Oharaeibacter diazotrophicus: one gene and its partner. The protein of the gene in region 1 binds, or shares a complex with, the protein of each later gene. Links are inferred from orthologs where the notes say so. Each region holds a gene or a part of one and is shown in the gene's direction. Other genes may lie near its edges. The genes, in order: trxA and EDD54_RS06125.

What was found.
Region 2: the proteins of trxA (region 1) and EDD54_RS06125 are in contact, whole or in part, in an NMR structure (PDB 2IPA), measured with the Bacillus subtilis proteins. The link is inferred for Oharaeibacter diazotrophicus from one-to-one orthologs.

Annotation. Positions count from the first base shown.
Region 1 is NZ_SNXY01000008.1:472,554-481,348, reverse strand. What follows is about bases 6,096-8,795. They hold trxA (thioredoxin), read left to right. Parts: upstream 6,096-7,135; coding sequence 7,136-7,456; downstream 7,457-8,795. Other genes in these bases: EDD54_RS14480 (bifunctional folylpolyglutamate synthase/dihydrofolate synthase), read right to left, coding at 7,531-8,795; addA (double-strand break repair helicase AddA), read left to right, coding at 6,096-7,040. Outside these bases: EDD54_RS14500 (nucleotidyltransferase family protein), read left to right, coding at 1-407; double-strand break repair protein AddB, read left to right, coding at 412-3,537; more of addA, read left to right, coding at 3,534-6,095. UniProt on the Bacillus subtilis protein: Participates in various redox reactions through the reversible oxidation of its active center dithiol to a disulfide and catalyzes dithiol-disulfide exchange reactions.
Region 2 is NZ_SNXY01000006.1:1,290,162-1,299,220, reverse strand. What follows is about bases 2,915-5,878. They hold EDD54_RS06125 (arsenate reductase ArsC), read left to right. Parts: upstream 2,915-4,122; coding sequence 4,123-4,635; downstream 4,636-5,878. Other genes in these bases: arsH (arsenical resistance protein ArsH), read right to left, coding at 5,747-5,878; arsC (arsenate reductase (glutaredoxin)), read left to right, coding at 5,339-5,746; EDD54_RS06120 (aquaporin), read left to right, coding at 4,632-5,333; EDD54_RS06130 (ArsR/SmtB family transcription factor), read left to right, coding at 3,773-4,111; EDD54_RS06135 (putative bifunctional diguanylate cyclase/phosphodiesterase), read left to right, coding at 2,915-3,588. Outside these bases: EDD54_RS06140 (ceramide glucosyltransferase), read left to right, coding at 8-1,186; more of EDD54_RS06135, read left to right, coding at 1,399-2,914; more of arsH, read right to left, coding at 5,879-6,499; arsenite efflux MFS transporter ArsK, read right to left, coding at 6,496-7,740; EDD54_RS06095 (PadR family transcriptional regulator), read right to left, coding at 8,020-8,358; EDD54_RS06090 (PAS domain-containing protein), read right to left, coding at 8,520-9,059. UniProt on the Bacillus subtilis protein: Catalyzes the reduction of arsenate [As(V)] to arsenite [As(III)]. In vitro, can dephosphorylate para-nitrophenyl phosphate (pNPP).

The DNA of each region.
Region 1 (8,795 bases):
ACCACCTCAACTCCGACTCGATCTGGATCGAGGGCGCCCGGCCCAACCTCCAGGTGCTCGCCGAGCGCTGGGACCCCGAGCGGATGGACGCCATGCTGATGCTGGCCTCGACGGTGTCGAGCGTCGGCTACGAGGGCATCGGCGACTTCGAGATGGACAAGGCCGGCGTGTTGTCGCGCCGGGCCGAGCGCACCGTCGCCCCCTTCGTCTACGCCGGCGCGGCGATCATCGATCCCAAGGTGTTCGCCGGCTTCGAAGCCGAACCCTTCTCGCTCAACGTGATCTTCGACCGCCTGATCGCCTCCGGCCGTCTCTACGGCATGCGCATGGACGGCATCTGGCTCCACGTCGGCACGCCCGAGGCGATCGGCGAGGCCGAGGCCAAGATCGCCCTGTCGGCGGCCTGACGTCATGACGCGGCCGGCGCGCGTCTTCACCGTCCCGCCCGCGGCCCCCTTCCTGCCGACGCTGTCGCGTGCCCTGGTCGAGGGCGTGCTGGTTCCCGGCCTCGACGTCCGTGCCGATCCGATGGCGCTCGCGGCCGTCACCGTCTACCTGCCGACCCGCCGCGCCGCCCGGGCCCTCGCCGGCGCGCTGTCGGACGCGCTCGGCGGCGGCACCGTGATCCTGCCGCGCATCCTGCCGCTCGGCGACGTCGACGACGACCCGGTCGACGCCGTCGCCGACCCCGTCGGCCTCGACCTGCCGCCGACCATTCCGCCGGCCGAGCGGCTGGTCGGCCTCGCCCGGCTGGTCTCCGACTGGCGCCGCCACGTCACCGCCGACCGCCTGCTCACCCCGTCGGGCCAACCGATCGCGGTGCCGACCTCGGCGGCCGAGGCGCTGCACCTCGCCGCCGACCTGCTCGCGCTCGTCGATCAGGCCGCCGCCGAAGGCGTCGACTGGGCGCTCCTGAGGACGCTGGTCCCCGACGACCACGCCGCCTGGTGGCAGCTCACCGCCACCTTCCTCGAGATCGCCACCACCGCCTGGCCGGCCCATCTCGCCGAGCGCGGCGCGATCGATCCGATCGACCGCCGCAGCCGCATGACCCGCGCCATCGCCGCCCGCTACGACGCCGCCGGCTCGCGCGGCCCTGTGATCGCCGCCGGCTCGACCGGCTCGGTGCCGGCGACGGCGACGCTGCTCGCCGCGATCGCCCGGCTGCCGCGCGGCGCCGTCGTGCTGCCCGGCCTCGATCTCGACCTCGACGACGCCACCTTCGCCGACCTGACGCCCGACGGCGGTCCCGGCGTGCCGAGCCATCCCCAGGGCGCGATGGCGCGCCTCCTCGCCACCATCGGCATCGGCCGCGACGAGGTCCGGACGCTCGGCACGATCTCCGCGCCTGCCGCCGCCCGCGCCCGGATCGTCTCCGAGGCGCTGCGTCCGGCCGAGACCACCGAGCGCTGGCCGGCCGTGGTCGCCGGCCTCGACGCCGATGCGGCCGGTACCGCCGCCGCTCTCGACGGCCTCGCCCTGGTCGAGGCCGCCAACGAAGCCGAGGAGGCGCTCGCCGTCGCGGTCGCGCTGCGCGAGACGCTGGAGACCCCGGGCGCCACCGCCGCCTTGGTCACCCCCGACCGCGGCCTCGCCCGCCGGGTCGCCGCCGAGCTCCGCCGTTTCGGCGTCGAGGCCGAGGACAGCGCCGGCGAGCCGCTCGCCCGCACCCGCCTCGGCGTGCTCGCGCTGCTGGTCGCCGAGGTGGTCGCCGAGGGGGCGCCGCCGGAGAAGGTGGTGGCGCTGGTCAAGCACCCGCTCGTCCGCTTCGGCCTGCCGCCGGACCGCCTCGCCGCCGCCGCCCGCGCGCTCGAGGTCGCGGTGCTGCGCGGTCCCCGGCTCGCCGCGGGCGTCCGGCCGCTCGTCGCGGCGGCGGACGTGCTGTGCCGCGCCGGCCGCTCCGGCCTCGGCGTCCACCCGGCGGTCGCCCGGCTCGACGCCGCCGCGGCCGCCGACGGCCGCCGGCTCGCCCAACGCCTCGGCGACGCCCTGTCGCCGCTGGAGGACCTCGGCAGCCGGCCGGTCGACCTGCGGGTGCTCGTCGGCGCCGGCCTCGCCGCGCTGCGCGCCGCCGCCCGCGACGAATCGGGCTCCGACGAGGCGCTGTTCGCGGGCCCCGCCGGCTCCGCCTTCGCCGGGTTGATGGTCGAGCATCTCGACGCCCGCGGCGACGGCCTCGCGGTCTCGCCCGCCGAATGGCCGGGCGTGCTTTCCGCGCTCATGACCGGCCGGCTGGTCCGCCGGCCGGCCCCGACCGCCCGGATCGCCATCCTCGGCCCGCTCGAGGCCCGCCTCCTCGCCTTCGACCGGCTCGTGCTCGGCGGCCTCGAGGAGGGCGTCTGGCCGCTCGCCACCGACACCGGGCCGTGGCTGTCGCGGCCGATGCGCGCGGCGCTGGCCTTCTCGCCGCCGGAGGTCCGCATCGGCCTCTCGGCCCACGACTTCACCCAGAGCCTCGGCGGCCGCGACGTGGTGCTGACCCGCTCGGTCAAGCGCGAGGGTGCGCCGACGGTGGCGACGCGCTTCCTGCAGCGCCTGACCGGCCTGATCGGCGAGACGCGGACCGGCGTGCTCGCCGCGGCCGGCCGCCGTTTCGTCGCAATCGCCCGCCGGCTCGACGACCGTCCGGCCGAGGACCGCGCGGACCGGCCCCAGCCGAAGCCGCCCGTCACGGCGCGGCCGGTGTCGCTGTCGGTCACCGAGATCGAAACCTGGATCCGCGACCCCTACGCCATCTACGCCCGCCGCATCCTGCGCCTCGAGCCGCTGCCGGCGCTTGGCGAACGCCCGCATTTCGGCACCCGCGGCTCGGCGCTGCACGACATCTTCGCCCGCTTCGCGCTCGAGTGGACCGGCCGCCCGTTCGACGACGCCGCGGTGGCCCGGCTGGTTGCGATCGGCCGCGAGGTGTTCGACCGCGAGTTCGGCGCCTACCCCGAGATCCACGCCCTGTGGTGGCCGCGCTTCGTCGCCGCCGCGGACTTCGTCGTGCGGGACTTCGAGGCCGGCCGCGACGCGGTCGAGCGCCTCCCCGAGGTGGCGGGGGAGCTGAAACTGCCGGCCGGCGCGGGCGAATTCCGCCTGCGCGGGCGGGCCGACCGCGTCGACGTCCGCGCCGACGGCATGCTGTCGATCGTCGACTTCAAGACCGGTCAGGCCCCGACCGCCCGCCAGATCGCCACCGGCAACGCCCCGCAGCTGCCGCTCGAAGGCGCGATCGCCCGGCGCGGCGGCTTCCCGACCCTCGCAGCCGCGCCGGTCGCCGACCTAACCCACGTGGTGCTGCGCGGCATCCGCGGCCGCGACGACGTCGTGGTCTACGCCGGCTACGCCTCGAAGGACCTGACGCTGAGCCTCGAGGAAACCATCGACGAGGCCGAGCGCCGCCTCGCCGCCCTGGTCGCCGCCTACGCCGACCCGGACAAGGGTTATCTCTCGCGCGCCCATCCTTACCGCAGCGACGACGCCGGCCCCTACGACCACCTCGCCCGGGTGATGGAATGGTCGATCGGCGCCGACGGGGAGGACGGCGAATGAGCGCGGTGCCCCCGGAGACCGTCCGGCGCCAACGCCTCGCCACCGATCCCGGCGCCTCCGCCTTCGTGTCGGCCAACGCCGGGTCGGGCAAGACCTACGTCCTGACGCGCCGGGTGATCCGGCTGATGCTCGCCGGCTGCGATCCCGGCCGCATCCTCTGCCTGACCTTCACCAAGGCCGCGGCGGCGGAGATGGCCAACCGCGTCTTCGCCCTGCTCGGCCGCTGGGCCACCGTGCCCGACGCGGTGCTCGCCGCCGAGATCGCCGAGATCGAGGCCGCCGCGCCCTCGCGCGAGCGCCTGCTCGCCGCCCGGCGCCTGTTCGCCCGCGCCCTCGAGACCCCCGGCGGCCTCAAGGTCCAGACCATCCACGCCTTCGCCGAGGCGCTGTTGCAGCGCTTCTCGGTCGAAGCCAACCTCTCCGGCCGCTTCGAGGTGCTCGACGACCGCGCCGCCGCGTTGCTGCGCGCCGAGGCCAAGGCGCGCACCGTGCGCGAGACCGTGGCCGCGCCGGACGGCCCGGTGGCGCAGGCGCTCGCCGAGCTCCTCGCCGACACCGCCGACGACACCGTCGACCGCGCGCTGGCCGCCATGGTCGACGAGCGCGAGGCCTTCCTGGCCTGGGTTCGCCGCCACCACGACCTTGCCGCCGCGCTCGCCGCCTTGCCGGTCGAGCTCGGCGTGCCCGCCGGCACGAGCGAGGCCGACGTCGTCGCCGCCATCCCCGACGGTGCCTTCGGGCCGGGCCTGCTCGCCGAACTCCTGCCGGTGCTGGACGGCGCCGGTGCCAACTCCGTCAAGCTCGCCCGCGCCTTCCGCGACGCCCTCGACACCAGCCATCCGGAGGCCCGCGCCGAAGCCTGGGCGGCAGTGTTCTGCAAGGACGACGGCAGCCCGCGCAGCGCCAAGAGCGCGATCGTCAACGCCGTCGAGGCGGCGCTGCCCGGCACCCGCGAGCGCTTCGCCGCCGAAGCCGAGCGGATCGGCCGCCTGCTCTCCGCCCGCGCCGCCTTCGGCACGGCCCGGCGCACCGCCGCGCTCGCCCGCCTCGCCGACCGCACCATCGGCCACTACCAGGCCCTCAAGGCCGCCGCCGGCGCGCTCGACTACGACGACCTGATCCTGCGCGCGGCGACGCTGCTGTCGCGCTCCGACGCGGCCGCCTGGGTGCAGTACAAGCTCGACCAGGGCCTCGACCACATCCTCGTCGACGAGGCGCAGGACACCAGCCCGGCGCAGTGGCGGATCGTGCGGGCGCTCGCCGGCGATTTCTTCGCCGGCGAAGGAGCGCGCGGGCGCACCGTCCGCACCCTGTTCGCCGTCGGTGACGAGAAGCAGTCGATCTACTCGTTCCAGGGCGCCGCGCCGGAGCTGTTCGGCGCCACCCGCCGCGACGTCGCGGGCGAGGTGCGCGGCGCCGGCGGCGCCTTCCACCAGATCGAGCTGACGGTGTCGTTCCGCTCCGCGCCCGACGTGGTCAAGGGCGTCGACCGAGTCTTCGCAGCCCCGGAGGCCCACGCCGGGCTGACCTCGGGCGGCGGCGGCACCGTCCACGAGACCGTGCGCGGCGACGCGCCGGGCCTCGTCGAGGTCTGGCCCGAGACCGAAGCGGAGAAGGCGCCGGAGCCCGAGCGCTGGGAGGACCCGGTCGACCGCGTCGGCCGGGGCGGCGCCGACCGGAGGCTCGCCGAGCGCGTCGCCGACGAGATCGCCGGCTGGGTCGCCCGCGGCGAACCGCTCGGCGGCGAGGGCCGGCCGATCCGCCCCGGCGACGTTCTGATCCTGGTGCGCCGGCGCGGCCCCTTCGTCGAAGCGGTCAACCGGGCGATGAAGCAGCGCGGCCTCGCCGTCGCCGGCGCCGACCGGCTCGACGTCACCGGCCACGTGATCGCCGCCGACCTCCTCGCCGCCGCCCGGGTCGCGCTGCTGCCCGACGACGACCTCGGCCTTGCAGCGGTGGCGAAGTCGCCGCTGGTCGGCCTCTCCGAGGACGAGCTTTTCCGCCTCGCCCACGGTCGGACCGACGGCCTCCACGCCGCCGTCCGCGCCGCCGCCGCGGCCGGCGATCCCGCCGCCCGCCGCCTCGCCGACCGGCTGGACGTCTGGACCGCACGGGCCCGGCGGCTCGAACCGCACGCCTTCTTCGCCGAGATCGTCGGGCCCGACGGTGCCCGCGCCGCCTATCGCGCTCGCTTCGGCCGCGAGGCCGACGAGGTGATCGACGAGTTCCTCGGCCTCGTCTTCGCCTTCGAGGACCGCGAGACCGCCAGCCTGCAGGGCCTCGTCTGCCGGCTCGGCGACCTCGACGAGGAGGTCAAGCGCGAGGTCGACGCCGGCCGCGACGAGGTCCGCGTCATGACCGTGCACGGCGCCAAGGGCCTCGAGGCGCCGGTGGTGTTCCTGGTCGATCCCGGCGACGCGCCGTCGAGCGCCCGCCACGCCCCCGCGGTGGTGACGCTCGGCGACGCCCCCGGCGCAGCGCTGGTCTGGGTCCAGCCGGGTCTGAAGCCGCTGCCGGTCGCTGCCGAACTCGACCGCCACCGGATCGAGCAGGAGAGCGAATACCGCCGCCTGCTCTACGTCGGCCTGACACGCGCGCGCGACCGCCTGATCGTCGCCGGCATCCGCAGCGACCGCGTCCGGCCCGACGGCCGCTGGCACACGCTGGTGGCCGGTGCGCTCTCGGCCGAAGCGGAGGTGGTGAAGGACCGCGCCGGTGCGGTGACCGCCTGGCGCTGGCGCCTGTCGACGGCGAAGCGGCCCTTGCCCGGGGCCGGCGCCTCGGCCGTCGCCGCGCCCGCGCCGGAGCCGCCGCTGCCCGACTGGCTGTTCCGCCGCGCCCCGTCCGAGCCGGCGCCGCGGCTCTTGACGCCATCGTCGGCCGCCGAGCACCTCGGCGTCGCCGCGCCGGCCGGCCCGCGCCGCGACCCGATCGAGGCGGTCCGCCGGCCCGACGGCGAGGCCAGCTTGCGCGGCCGTCTCGTCCATCGCCTGCTCGAGGTGCTGCCCGAGATCGAGCCGGCCGAACGCGGTCCCCGCGCCGCCGCCTGGATCGCCCGCGAGGCGCCGGCACTCGATCCGGCCGAGCGCGACGGCCTCGTCGCCATGGCGCTCGGCGTCGTCGCCGATCCCGCCCTCGCCGACCTGTTCGGGCCGGCCGGCCGGGCCGAGATCGGCATCGCCGGCGAACTGGTCGACGCCGCCGGCGGCCGCGTCCTCGTCTCCGGCCAGATCGACCGCATGGCGGTCACCCCCGACGCGGTCCTCGTCGTCGACTTCAAGACCAACCGGGTGGTGCCCGACGCGATGCCGCCCGCCTATGTCGCCCAGCTCGCGCTCTACCGCCGCCTGCTCGTCGAGCGCGCGGGCGGCCGGAAGGTGCGCTGCGCGATCCTGTGGACCGAAACCGGCCGCCTCGACGAGGTGCCCGCCGCCGTGCTCGACGCCGCGGTCGCGGAAATCCTCACGCAGATGGGATCGTCCGGCCGGACCGGCCGTTCTTGACGGGATGCGGGGGCGCCCATAGGTTCGGTCGACTTCCGCCCCACCCGCGCCGGCACCGGCCGGCCGACATCCAGACGGCGGAATCGGAGTGACCGATGGCGACCAAGAAAGTGACCGACCAGACGTTCGACGCGGACGTGCTGGGCTCGTCGACCCCCGTGGTGGTGGACTTCTGGGCCGAGTGGTGCGGCCCCTGCCGCATGATCGCGCCGGCGCTCGACGAGATCGCCTCCGAGCTCGACGGCAAGGTCGAGATCGCCAAGCTGAACATCGACGAGAACGCCAACACCGCGATCAAGTACGGCGTCCGCTCGATCCCGACCCTGATCCTGTTCAAGGACGGCCAGCCGGCCGCCATGAAGGTCGGCGCCGCCCCCAAGGGCGTGCTGTCGGACTGGATCAAGACCGCGATCTGAGCCCGCGCGTCCGCGCGAAGGCGGAACACGAGCCCCCGGCGTTCCGCGCCGGGGGCTTCGTCGTTTCGGCCCCTTTACTTCGGTGGGGTGCCGTTGTCGTCGAGCACGGCGCCGGCGAGGTAGAGCGAGCCGCAGATCAGGATCCGCGGCGCCCTCTCGGGCGTCCAGCGCTCGGCGAGCAGGCGGAGCGCCGCCAGCGGGGTCTCGATCGGCTCGGCCGAGAGACCGGCCGCCCGCGCCGCCTCGGCGAGCGCCGCCGGGTCGCGCGAGGCGTCCGAATGCGGGATCGGCACGGTGAAGACGTGACGGACGAGGCCCTGGAACGGCGCGAAGAAGCCGGTGGGATCCTTGGTGTTCAGCATGCCGGCGATCAGGAACAGCGGCCGCTCGACCCGGTCCTCGAGGTCGGCCATGGCGCTCGCCACCACCTCGCCGGCGCCGGGATTGTGACCGCCGTCGAGCCAGATCTCCGCGCCCTTCGGCGCCGCGTCGACCAGCCGGCCATGGCCGAGCCGCTGCAGGCGCGCCGGCCAGTCCACCGTCTCGAGGCCGCGCTCGATCGCCGCCACCGGCACGTCGAGCCCGCTCGCCCGGAGCGCGGCGACGGCGCCGCCGGCGTTCTGGATCTGGTGACGGCCGGGCAGCCGCGGCCGCGGCAGGTCGAGGAGGCCGTCGTCGTCCTGGAACACCAGCCGGCCGCGCTCCTCGTAGGCGGTCCAGTCCTGGCCACCGATCAGCAGCGGCCCGGCGCCGACCCGGCGGGCGACGTCCTCGAACACGGCGCGGACCGGATCCGACGGCGGCTGCACCACGGCGGGCCGGCCGCGCTTGAAGATGCCGGCCTTCTCGAAGGCGATCTTCTCGACGGTGTCGCCGAGGAAGGTCTGGTGGTCGAGCGAAATCGCGGTCACCACCGAGACCAGCGGCGCGTCGATCACGTTGGTGCTGTCGAACCGGCCTCCGAGGCCGACCTCGAGCAGCAGGATGTCGGCGGGCACCTCGGCGAACAGCAGGAAGCCGGCGGCGGTCAGCAGCTCGAACAGGGTGATCGGCTCGTCGCCGTTGGCCTTCTCCACCCGCGCCAGCGCGTCGGTCAGCCGGGCGTCGTCGACGATCCGGCTGACGCCGGGCGCCTCGGCGAGGCGGAAGCGCTCGTTGAAGGTGACGAGATGCGGCGAGGTGTCGGTGTGGACCCGGTATCCGGCCGCCTCCAGCATCGCCCGGAGGAAGGCGACCGTGGAGCCCTTGCCGTTGGTGCCGGCGACGTGGAACACCGGCGGCACCCGCCGCTCGGGATTGCCGAGCGCGGCCAGCAGCCGCTCGATCCGGCCGAGCGTCA
Region 2 (9,059 bases), on another replicon or contig:
CGGCCGCATGGAGACCCTGTCGACCTTCTGTGGGTTCGCGATGGCGGTGCAGCTCACCGGCGTCGCCCTCGCCGCGTGGCGCGCGCGCCGGCGCCCGGGCTCGAGCGCGCTGTCGGCGCGCCGCCCGCCGGTGACGCTGCTCCGGCCGGTCTGCGGGCTCGAGAACGCGGTCGAGGCGACGCTCGCCAGCAGCTTCGGGCTCGACCATCCCGACTACGAGATCGTGTTCTGCGTCGCCTCGGCCGACGATCCGGTGGTGCCGCTGGTGCGCCGGCTGATCGCCGCCCATCCGGAGCGCGAGGCGCGGCTGCTGGTCGGCGACGACCGCATCAGCGTCAACCCCAAGCTCAACAACGTGGTCAAGGGCTGGGCGGCGGCGCGGCACGACTGGATCGCCATGGTCGACAGCAACGTGCTGATGGCGCCCGACTTCCTCGGCCGCTCGATGGCGCGCTGGGACGAGCGCACCGGCCTCGTCTGCTCGCCGCCGATCGGTGTCGCGCCCGCCAACCTGTGGGCCGAGGTCGAATGCGCCTGGCTCAACGGCTTCCAGGCGCGCTGGCAGCTGGTCGCCGACACCGTCGGCCTCGGCTTCGCCCAGGGCAAGTCGATGTTCTGGTACCGTCCGCTGCTCGACCGCGCCGGCGGCATCGACCGTCTCGCCGCCGAGGTGGCCGAGGACGCCGCTTCCACCAAGGTGGTGCGCGAGGCCGGCCTCTCGGTCCGGCTCGTCGACCGGCCCTATCCGCAGCCGCTCGGCCGGCGCACCATCGGCGAGGTCTGGCGCCGTCAGCTGCGCTGGGCCCGGCTGCGCCGCGCCTCCTTCCCGCTGTTCTTCGCGCCCGAGCTCCTCGCCGGCGGCGCGCTACCGATCGCCGGCGCCGTCGTGCTCGCGGCGAACGGCGTCTGGCCGGCCGAGGCGGTCGCGGCCTACGCCCTGGTCTGGTACGGCGCCGAGGTGGCGCTCGACCGGGTCTCCGGCTGGCCGCTGTCGGTGCGCGGTCTCGCCGCCAAGCTGCTGCGCGACGCCGCGCTGCCGCTGCTGTGGGCGGCCGCGCTCGCCGGCGACGGCTTTACGTGGCGCGGCAACGACATGACCGTCGCCGCCGAAGAGCCCGGACGTCTCGCCCGCGCCCGCCGCCGCGTCGGCGAGCGCATCCGCGAACTCGCCGCCGGCTGGCGCTGACCGATCCCGCCGGGGAACATCCGACATATCGCGACGAGGGGACGCATTCCCTTGCGTCAACCCGCCGTCGCCGTGTTAAGGTTGTGCGCGCATAAATGGAAAGACGCGCGGCGATTGCCCGCCGCGATCGAAGAACACACAATATTAACTCCTGGACCGCTCAAGATGTATCATCTTCGATGGTGGTCATCGAGGTTCCAGCGAGTGCCCGAATGGGTGGGTCGGAGAGGTCGCTACACGGCGCCAAGGCGTTGCAGCTCCGCGAGGTGGTTCTCGGGATCGAAGGCGGCACCTTCGACCCCGTGCTGCACCTTGCCGCCTCGTCGAGCGGCTATCCGATCGCGCTCCTGACCTATGTCGACCACGACCGCCAGCGCTTCATCGCCCGCTACGGCGCCGACGACACCGAGGCTCCGCTGACGGGCTCCTTCTGCAAGGTGGTGGTCGACACCCGCCGCCCGCTCGTCGTCGCCGACGCCGCCGGCGACCCGCGCTTCGCGGCGAACGGGCTCGTCCGCACCATGGGCGTGCGCAGCTATGTCGGGGTCCCGCTCGGAATCGAGGGCGAGACGATCGGCGCGCTCTGCGTGCTCGGTCCCGAATTGCACGCGCCCGATACGGTGCTCGCGCAACTCGGCGATCTCCGCGCCATCGCCGAGACGGTCCTGCAGCTGGCGCTGGTGCGCGAGAACTTCGTCGAGTTGAAGCACGAGGTCGACCTGCGCGAGGCTCGGTTCCGGCAGACCGAGGCCTCCGCCAAGGTCGGCGGCTTCCGGCTCGACCTCGAGGACGGTACCATCCAGTGGTCCGATCAGGTCTACCGCAACGTCGGCATCCCCGTCGGCGCGCCGCTCGATTCGGGGACCGTGCTCGCCTGCTACGCCCCCGAGGACCGCGAGGAGATGCGCCTGCGCCTCGACGCCGCGCGGCGCGGCATCGCCATCCCCGTCAACAAGGACTACCGCATCGTGACGCCGGCGGGCGAGGCGCGCTGGGTCCACGTGGTCAGCGACGTCGAGATGGTCGACGGCAAGGCGCGCAGCCTGTTCGGCATCGTCCGCGACGTCTCGGAGGAGTACCGCGGCAAGCAGGCGCTGGAGGAGATCGCCAACACGGACGCCCTGACCGGTCTCGGCAACCTGCGCCGCTTTCGCGAGGACCTGCGCACGCGGCTCGCCGGCGACCGACGGGTCGGGCTGCTGCTGCTCGACCTCGACGCCTTCAAGATCATCAACGACGCCCACGGTCACGCCACCGGCGACCTCGTGCTGGTCGACCTTGCCCGCAAACTGACCGAGATCGTGCCCGCGGGCGGCCGGGCCTATCGTCTCGGCGGCGACGAGTTCGCCGTGCTGGTCGCCACCGACGCCGCCGACGCCGTTCCCGCGCTGGCGCGGCGGATCCTCCGACTGGCGCAGCGACCGCTCACGGCCGGGCGGATCAGCATCATGCCACGCGTCAGCGTCGGCCTCGCCGAGGTCGAGCCCGGCAGCGATCCCGACGTCTGCTACCAGAGCGCCGACTTCGCGCTGCATCACGCCAAGGAGCACGTCCGCGGCGGCTGCGTCGCCTTCAACGCCGAACTGCGCACCCGGATCATGGAGCGGATCGGCGCGATCCAGCGGCTCGAGAGCGCCATCTTCGAGGATCGCCTGATCGCGCACTACCAGCCGGTGGTCGATGCCGCCAGCGGGGGCGTCACCAGCTTCGAGGCCCTGGTCCGCCTCGTCGCCGCCGACGGGACGGTCGTGCCGGCTGGCGCGTTCCACGCCGCGTTGCAGGACGCCAACCTGTCGCACCACGTCACCAGCCGGATGATTCGTCTGGTCGCCGGGCAGTATCACCTTTGGCGCGATCTGCACGGGCTCGCACCGTCGATCGGCATCAACGTCGGTTCGTCGGACTTCGCCCGCGGCGATCTCGTCGAGCGCCTGACCACCGGCTTCGCCCGCTTCGGCGTCGACCTGTCCAAAGTGGTCCTCGAGGTCACCGAGACCGTGTTCCTGGAGGGTGTCCAGGACGAGATCGGCGCCTGTCTCGGGGCGCTGCGCGAACGCGGCGTTCGCGTCGCCCTCGACGACTTCGGCACCGGCCACGCCTCGCTGTCGCACCTGAAGAGCCTGCCGGTGGACGTCGTCAAGATCGACCGCTCCTTCGTCGACACCATCGCGTCCGACCCCTCCAGCCTCGCCATCGTCGAGGCGGTCGTGAACCTCGCGCGCCGGCTCGGCATGGTCAGCGTCGCCGAGGGCGTCGAGACCGCCGAGCAGGCCGAACTCCTGCGCACGCTCGGCTGCGACCGCCTGCAGGGCTACCTGCTCGGCCGTCCCGCCGCGCTCGAGGACTTCGTCTCGCCGGACCGCCGGCGCCAGGACCTCGCGCCGCGCCGCCTCGCGCTCTGATCCCCGCGGCACGGGGCGTCCCTTTCGATCGGATCTCGGACCCGGGTGCCCGACGCGTGGCCGGTTCTCCGGCCGCGCGCGTCGCCGCCGCCGCGGGCGCGCGACCGACCGCGCGACCGACCACGCGCGGGAGATCGAAGTCCGCTTGATTGTGACATTACAAGCGTGCTTGTAGGATTGTATGTTGAACGATCTCCAAGCCGTCCCCGCCTTCGTCGCCCTCGGGCACCAGGTCCGCCTGGACGCCTTCCGGCTGCTCGTCCGCAAGGGTCCGGAGGGGATGCCGTCGGGCGAGATCGCGGCGGAGCTCGCCGTGCCGCCGACGGCGATGTCCTTCCACCTCGCCAATCTCGAGCGGGCCGGTTTGGTCGTCTCGCGCCGCGACGGACGCAACATCCGCTACGCGGTCGCGATCGAGCGCGTGCGCGACCTGATCACCTTCCTCACCGCCGACTGCTGCGGCGGCCGTCCCGAACTCTGCGCCGGTCTCGGATCGCCCGATCCCGAGAGCTGCGGCTGCTGATGGAGCGCCCCATGTCCGACCGGACCTTCGACGTCCTCTTCCTCTGCACGGGCAACTCCGCCCGTTCGATCCTGGCCGAGGCCATCCTGAACAAGCTCGGCCAGGGCCGCTTCCGCGCCCATTCGGCGGGCAGCCAGCCGAAGGGCGAGGTCAATCCCTTCGCGATCCGTCTGCTGCGACAGTCGGGTTTCGACACCGCCTTCGCCCGCTCGAAGAGCTGGGACGAGTTCGCCGTGGCGGGGGCGCCGAAGATGGACTTCGTCTTCACGGTCTGCGACAGCGCCGCCGCGGAGGCCTGCCCGGTCTGGCCGGGCCAGCCGATGACGGCGCACTGGGGCGTTCCCGACCCCGCCGCGGTGGAGGGGACGGACACGGAGAAGGCGCTCGCCTTCGCCGACGCCTATCGGCAGCTGAACGCCCGGATCGGCGTCTTCGTCAACCTGCCCGTGACGAGCCTCGACCGGCTGTCGCTCCAGAAGAAGCTGGACGACATCGGTCGGACGACCGCAGAGGACCGCCCGTGACCGCCCGCCCCGATCTTCCGCGCCGCCTCGTCGCCGAGGCGCTCGGCACCGCCGTCCTGGTCGCGACCGTGGTCGGGTCGGGCATCATGGCCGATCGACTGACCGCGGACGTCGCCCTCGCGCTCCTCGGCAACACCATCCCGACCGGCGCGATTCTGGTCGTGCTGATCACCATCCTCGGCCCGATCTCGGGCGCCCACTTCAACCCGGCGGTGACGGCGGTGTTCGTCGCTCGGCGCGAACTCGCCGCCGGCGAGGGGCTCGCCTACGTGGCCGCGCAGGTCCTCGGCGGCGTGGCCGGCACGCTGGTCGCGCACCTGATGTTCGAGCACGCCCCGTTCGCCGTCTCGGCCACGGTGCGGACGGGTGCGTCGCAGTGGTTGGCCGAAGTGGTCGCCACCTTCACCCTGGTCACGGTCGTCCTCGGCGGACTGCGTTTCCGGCCGGACGCGGTCCCGGTGCTGGTCGGCCTCACGATCACGGCCGCCTACTGGTTCACGGCGTCGACGTCCTTCGCCAACCCGGCGGTGGCGATCGCCCGCAGCCTGACCGACACCTTCTCCGGCATCCGGCCGGCCGATCTGCCCGGCTTCGTCCTCGCCGAATTCGCCGGGGCCTTCCTCGCCCTCGGCCTCGCGGGCTGGCTGCTCGCAGCCCCGAGGGCGGCCGCCGCCCCTGTAGCAACCCCTGCGGAGTGAACGCCTTGCCCGTCACGATCTACCACAACCCCGCCTGCGGCACGTCCCGCAACACGCTGGCGATGATCCGGGCGAGCGGCGAGGAGCCGACCGTCGTCGAGTACCTGAAGACGCCGCCGAGCCGCGAGACGCTGGTCGACCTGATCGCGCGCATGGGGATCGCGCCGCGCGCGCTGCTGCGCGAGAAGGGCACGCCCTACGCCGATCTCGGCCTCGCCGATCCGAAGTGGACCGACGACGAAATCGTCGACTTCATGATGGCGCATCCGATCCTGATCAACCGGCCGATCGTCGTCACCGACAAGGGCGTCCGGCTGTGCCGGCCGTCCGAGCGGGTGCTGGGCCTCCTCGACAATCCGCCGGCGACCTTCACCAAGGAGGACGGCGAAATGGTCGCCGTCCTGCCCGACTGATCAGCCGGTCGCGCCGGAGCGCCGGGCGAGGTCCGCCGCCGCGCTCTCCGCCTTCAGGCCGGCCTCGCGCCGTTCGCTGTAGCGGCTCGTCAGATAGGCCGAGCGGTCGCGGGTGAGATAGGTGAACTTGACCAGTTCCTCCATCACGTCGACGACGCGCTCGTAGAGCGGGCCGGGTTTCATCCGGCCGGCGTCGTCGAACTCCTGGAACGCCTTCGAGACCGAGGACTGGTTGGGGATCGTGACCATCCGCATCCAGCGGCCGAGCAGGCGCAACGTGTTGACGGCGTTGAAGGACTGCGATCCGCCGGACACTTGGCAGACCGCGAGCGTGCGCCCCTGGGTCGGCCGGATCGCGCCGATCGCGAGCGGGATCCAGTCGATCTGCGCCTTCATGATGCCGGTGATCGCGCCGTGGCGCTCCGGGCTGACCCAGACCTGCCCCTCCGACCAGTCGGACAGGGCGCGCAACTCCTGCACCTTCGGGTGATCGGCGGGCGCGCCGTCGGGCAGCGGCAGCCCGGCCGGATCGTAGATCCGGGTCTCGCATCCGAAGCGCTCGAGCAGCCGGGCGCATTCGTAGGCGAGCAGGCGGCTGTAGGAGCGGTCCCGGAGCGAGCCGTAGAGCAGCAGGATCCGCGGCGGATGCGTCGCGCCGCCGGGCGGGATCAGTGCGGCGGCGTCGATCGGCTCCAGGAAGCGCGCGTCGAGGGCCGGGAAGACGTCGTGGTCGGGAAGGTCGGTGCCTCTCATGGTCGTCCCTTGGCGGTGATTGTCGAGGGCGCGGCGGCGCGGTCCCTGAGGCGCGCGACCGCGGCGAAGGCCGCGAGCCCGAGCAGGCCGACCGCCACGAGTGTGGCGAGCGCCACGGTCGGGCCCCGGGTCTCCAGCTGCCAGGCGAAGGCGAAGGGCGCGGCGGCGGCCAGGAACTGCCGCGCCAGGGCCATCCGGCCGAGCCGGCTGCCGTAGGACGCCGTACCGAACAGGGCGAGCGGCAGCGTTCCCTGGACGATGCTCTTCAGGCCGGAGCCGAAGCCGAGCAGCACCGCGAAGACCACCGCACCCGCGACCGCCGGCGCGGTCGTCGCCAGGATCAGCACGGCGAGCGGCAGCATCGTCATGCCGAACAAGGTGACGAACAGCGGGTGGCGGCGGACGCCGAAGACGAGGTTGACGAAGCGCACCAGCACCTGGGCCGGCCCGAACAGGGTCGAGACCACCAGTGCCGACCCGCCGAGCCCGAGGGCGGTCAGCGCCGGCACCATCTGCGCCAGCAGCGCCGAGAGCAGGAAGCCGGACAGGGCGAAACCCGCGGTCACCAGCACGAACATCCGCCGGGCGAGCGCCGGCGGCGGCGGCGGATCCACCGCCACGGCCGGTGTACGCTCCGGCGCATCGCCGGCCGTGTCGCGGCCCGGGCGCGCGGCGAGCAGCAGGAGGTGCAGCGGCGCGGCGACGATCAGGTTGGCGGCGGCGAAGGCGAGCATCACCGAGCGCCAGTCGAGCCAGCCGTGCAGCCACGTGGTCAGCGGCCAGAAGATCGTCGAGGCGAAGCCCGCGATCAGCGTCAGGTGCCCGATGCGTCGGCGCGCGTCGCGGCCGCGGATCTGGACCAGCGCCGTGAAGGCGGCGTCGTAGAGCACCGCCGCCGAGACGACTTCCATCAGGATCAGCGCGGCGGCGAAGCTCGTCGGGCCGGGGGCGAGTGCCACCGCCGCCAGCGCGACCGACGCCGCCACCGAGCCCGCGGCCATCACCCGCGGCGCGCCGTGGCGGTCGATCCACCGGCCGACGAAGGGCGCGGCGAAACCGCCGACCAGCAGCGCCAGCGAGAACAGCCCGAAGATCCGCGACACCGGCACGGCGAAGCTCACTGCCACGTCGCCGGCGAGGATCGCGAAGCTGTAGTAGAGCGTGCCGTAGCCGACGATCTGGGTGACGCCGAGCGTCCAGACGACGGCCGTCGGGCCGAGGGAGAGGGCGGACCTCCGCATCCGCTCACGCATCCACGGCCACCGGCAGGGGCGCACGGCACCCACCCGCCGGCGCGGCGTCGGCGAGCGGCGCCGGCGTGGAACAGCCGCAGCCGGCCTCACCGGACGCCTTCGCCGTCGCGTCCGCCGCGCAGCAGGCGTCGACGGCCGCCGGCGCCGGCCCGCCGCAGCAGCCCGCCGTGCGACCCGCGGTCCGCAAGTCTCCATCCATGATCCGTCCTCCGCCTTGCCCATCGATGCCTCGATGGTCGATGCCGGGAGCCGAAAAAGAGGGGGCGCTCATCCGCAGCAGGCGCTTCCCGGCGTCGTCGTCCGCGGCACGACCTTGTCGGCCGCGACCAGAGCGTCGGTGATCTCGATCCAGGCGTCGACCGCGACCCGCAGCGCCTCGCGGCCCTTGTCGGTCAGCGTGTAGACCTTGCGCTCGCGCCCCGAGACGACGTCGGTCTCGTGGGTGACGAGGCCGTTTTCCTCGAAGTCGCGCAGCACCGGGTAGATCGTGCCCTCGGACGGCGAGCAGCAGCCGTTGGTGGTCTGCTCGACCGTGCGGGCGATGTCGTAGCCGTGCATCGGCCGGTCGCAGAGCACCCGGAGGATGAACAGCTTCGACAGGCTCATCTTGATGGTGCCGTTCCAATACGCCCGGCTTGTGAGATCGGGAGAGGGCTTCGGCACTGGATGCATCGAGGTGCTAGGCATTGCTGGTCGATACACCTCGATGATCGAGGTGTCAACCGCCGCTCGGGCGGCGACTGCGAATCGTGACCCCGCGGAGCGGGTCAGTTCGCCAGCGCGTCGGTGGGGATGGTGACTTGCTTCAGCAGCCCCTCGGGCCGCCACGTCCGCGTCAGGCTGCCGCGCAATTGGCCGGTGACGCTGCGCTCGACCAACAGGCTGCCGAAGCCGAGCTTGCTCGGCGCGCGCGGCTCCGGGCCGCCGCTCTCCGTCCACGTCAGCTCGAGCGCGCCGGAAACCGTCGTCCACGCAACGTCGACCCGGCCGCCCGGCACCGACAGCGCGCCGTACTTGACCGCGTTGGTCGCGGTCTCGTGGAGCAGCAGCGCCAGCGCCGTGGCCGCCTGCTCGCCGAGCAGGATCTCCGGACCGTCGGCGGCGAGCCGACCCGGCTCGTCGAGATGCGGGCCGACGACGGCCCGGATCAGCCGGTCGAGCGAGGCGCGCGAGCCGTTCGTGCCGTCGGTCTCGAAGCCGGGGCGGACGAGGTCATGGGCGGCGGCGAGGGCGCGCAGCCGGCCCTGCAGCGCGGCCGCCATGTCGGCGGGGGTCTTCGCGCGACGGGCGGTCGAGGAGATCATCCC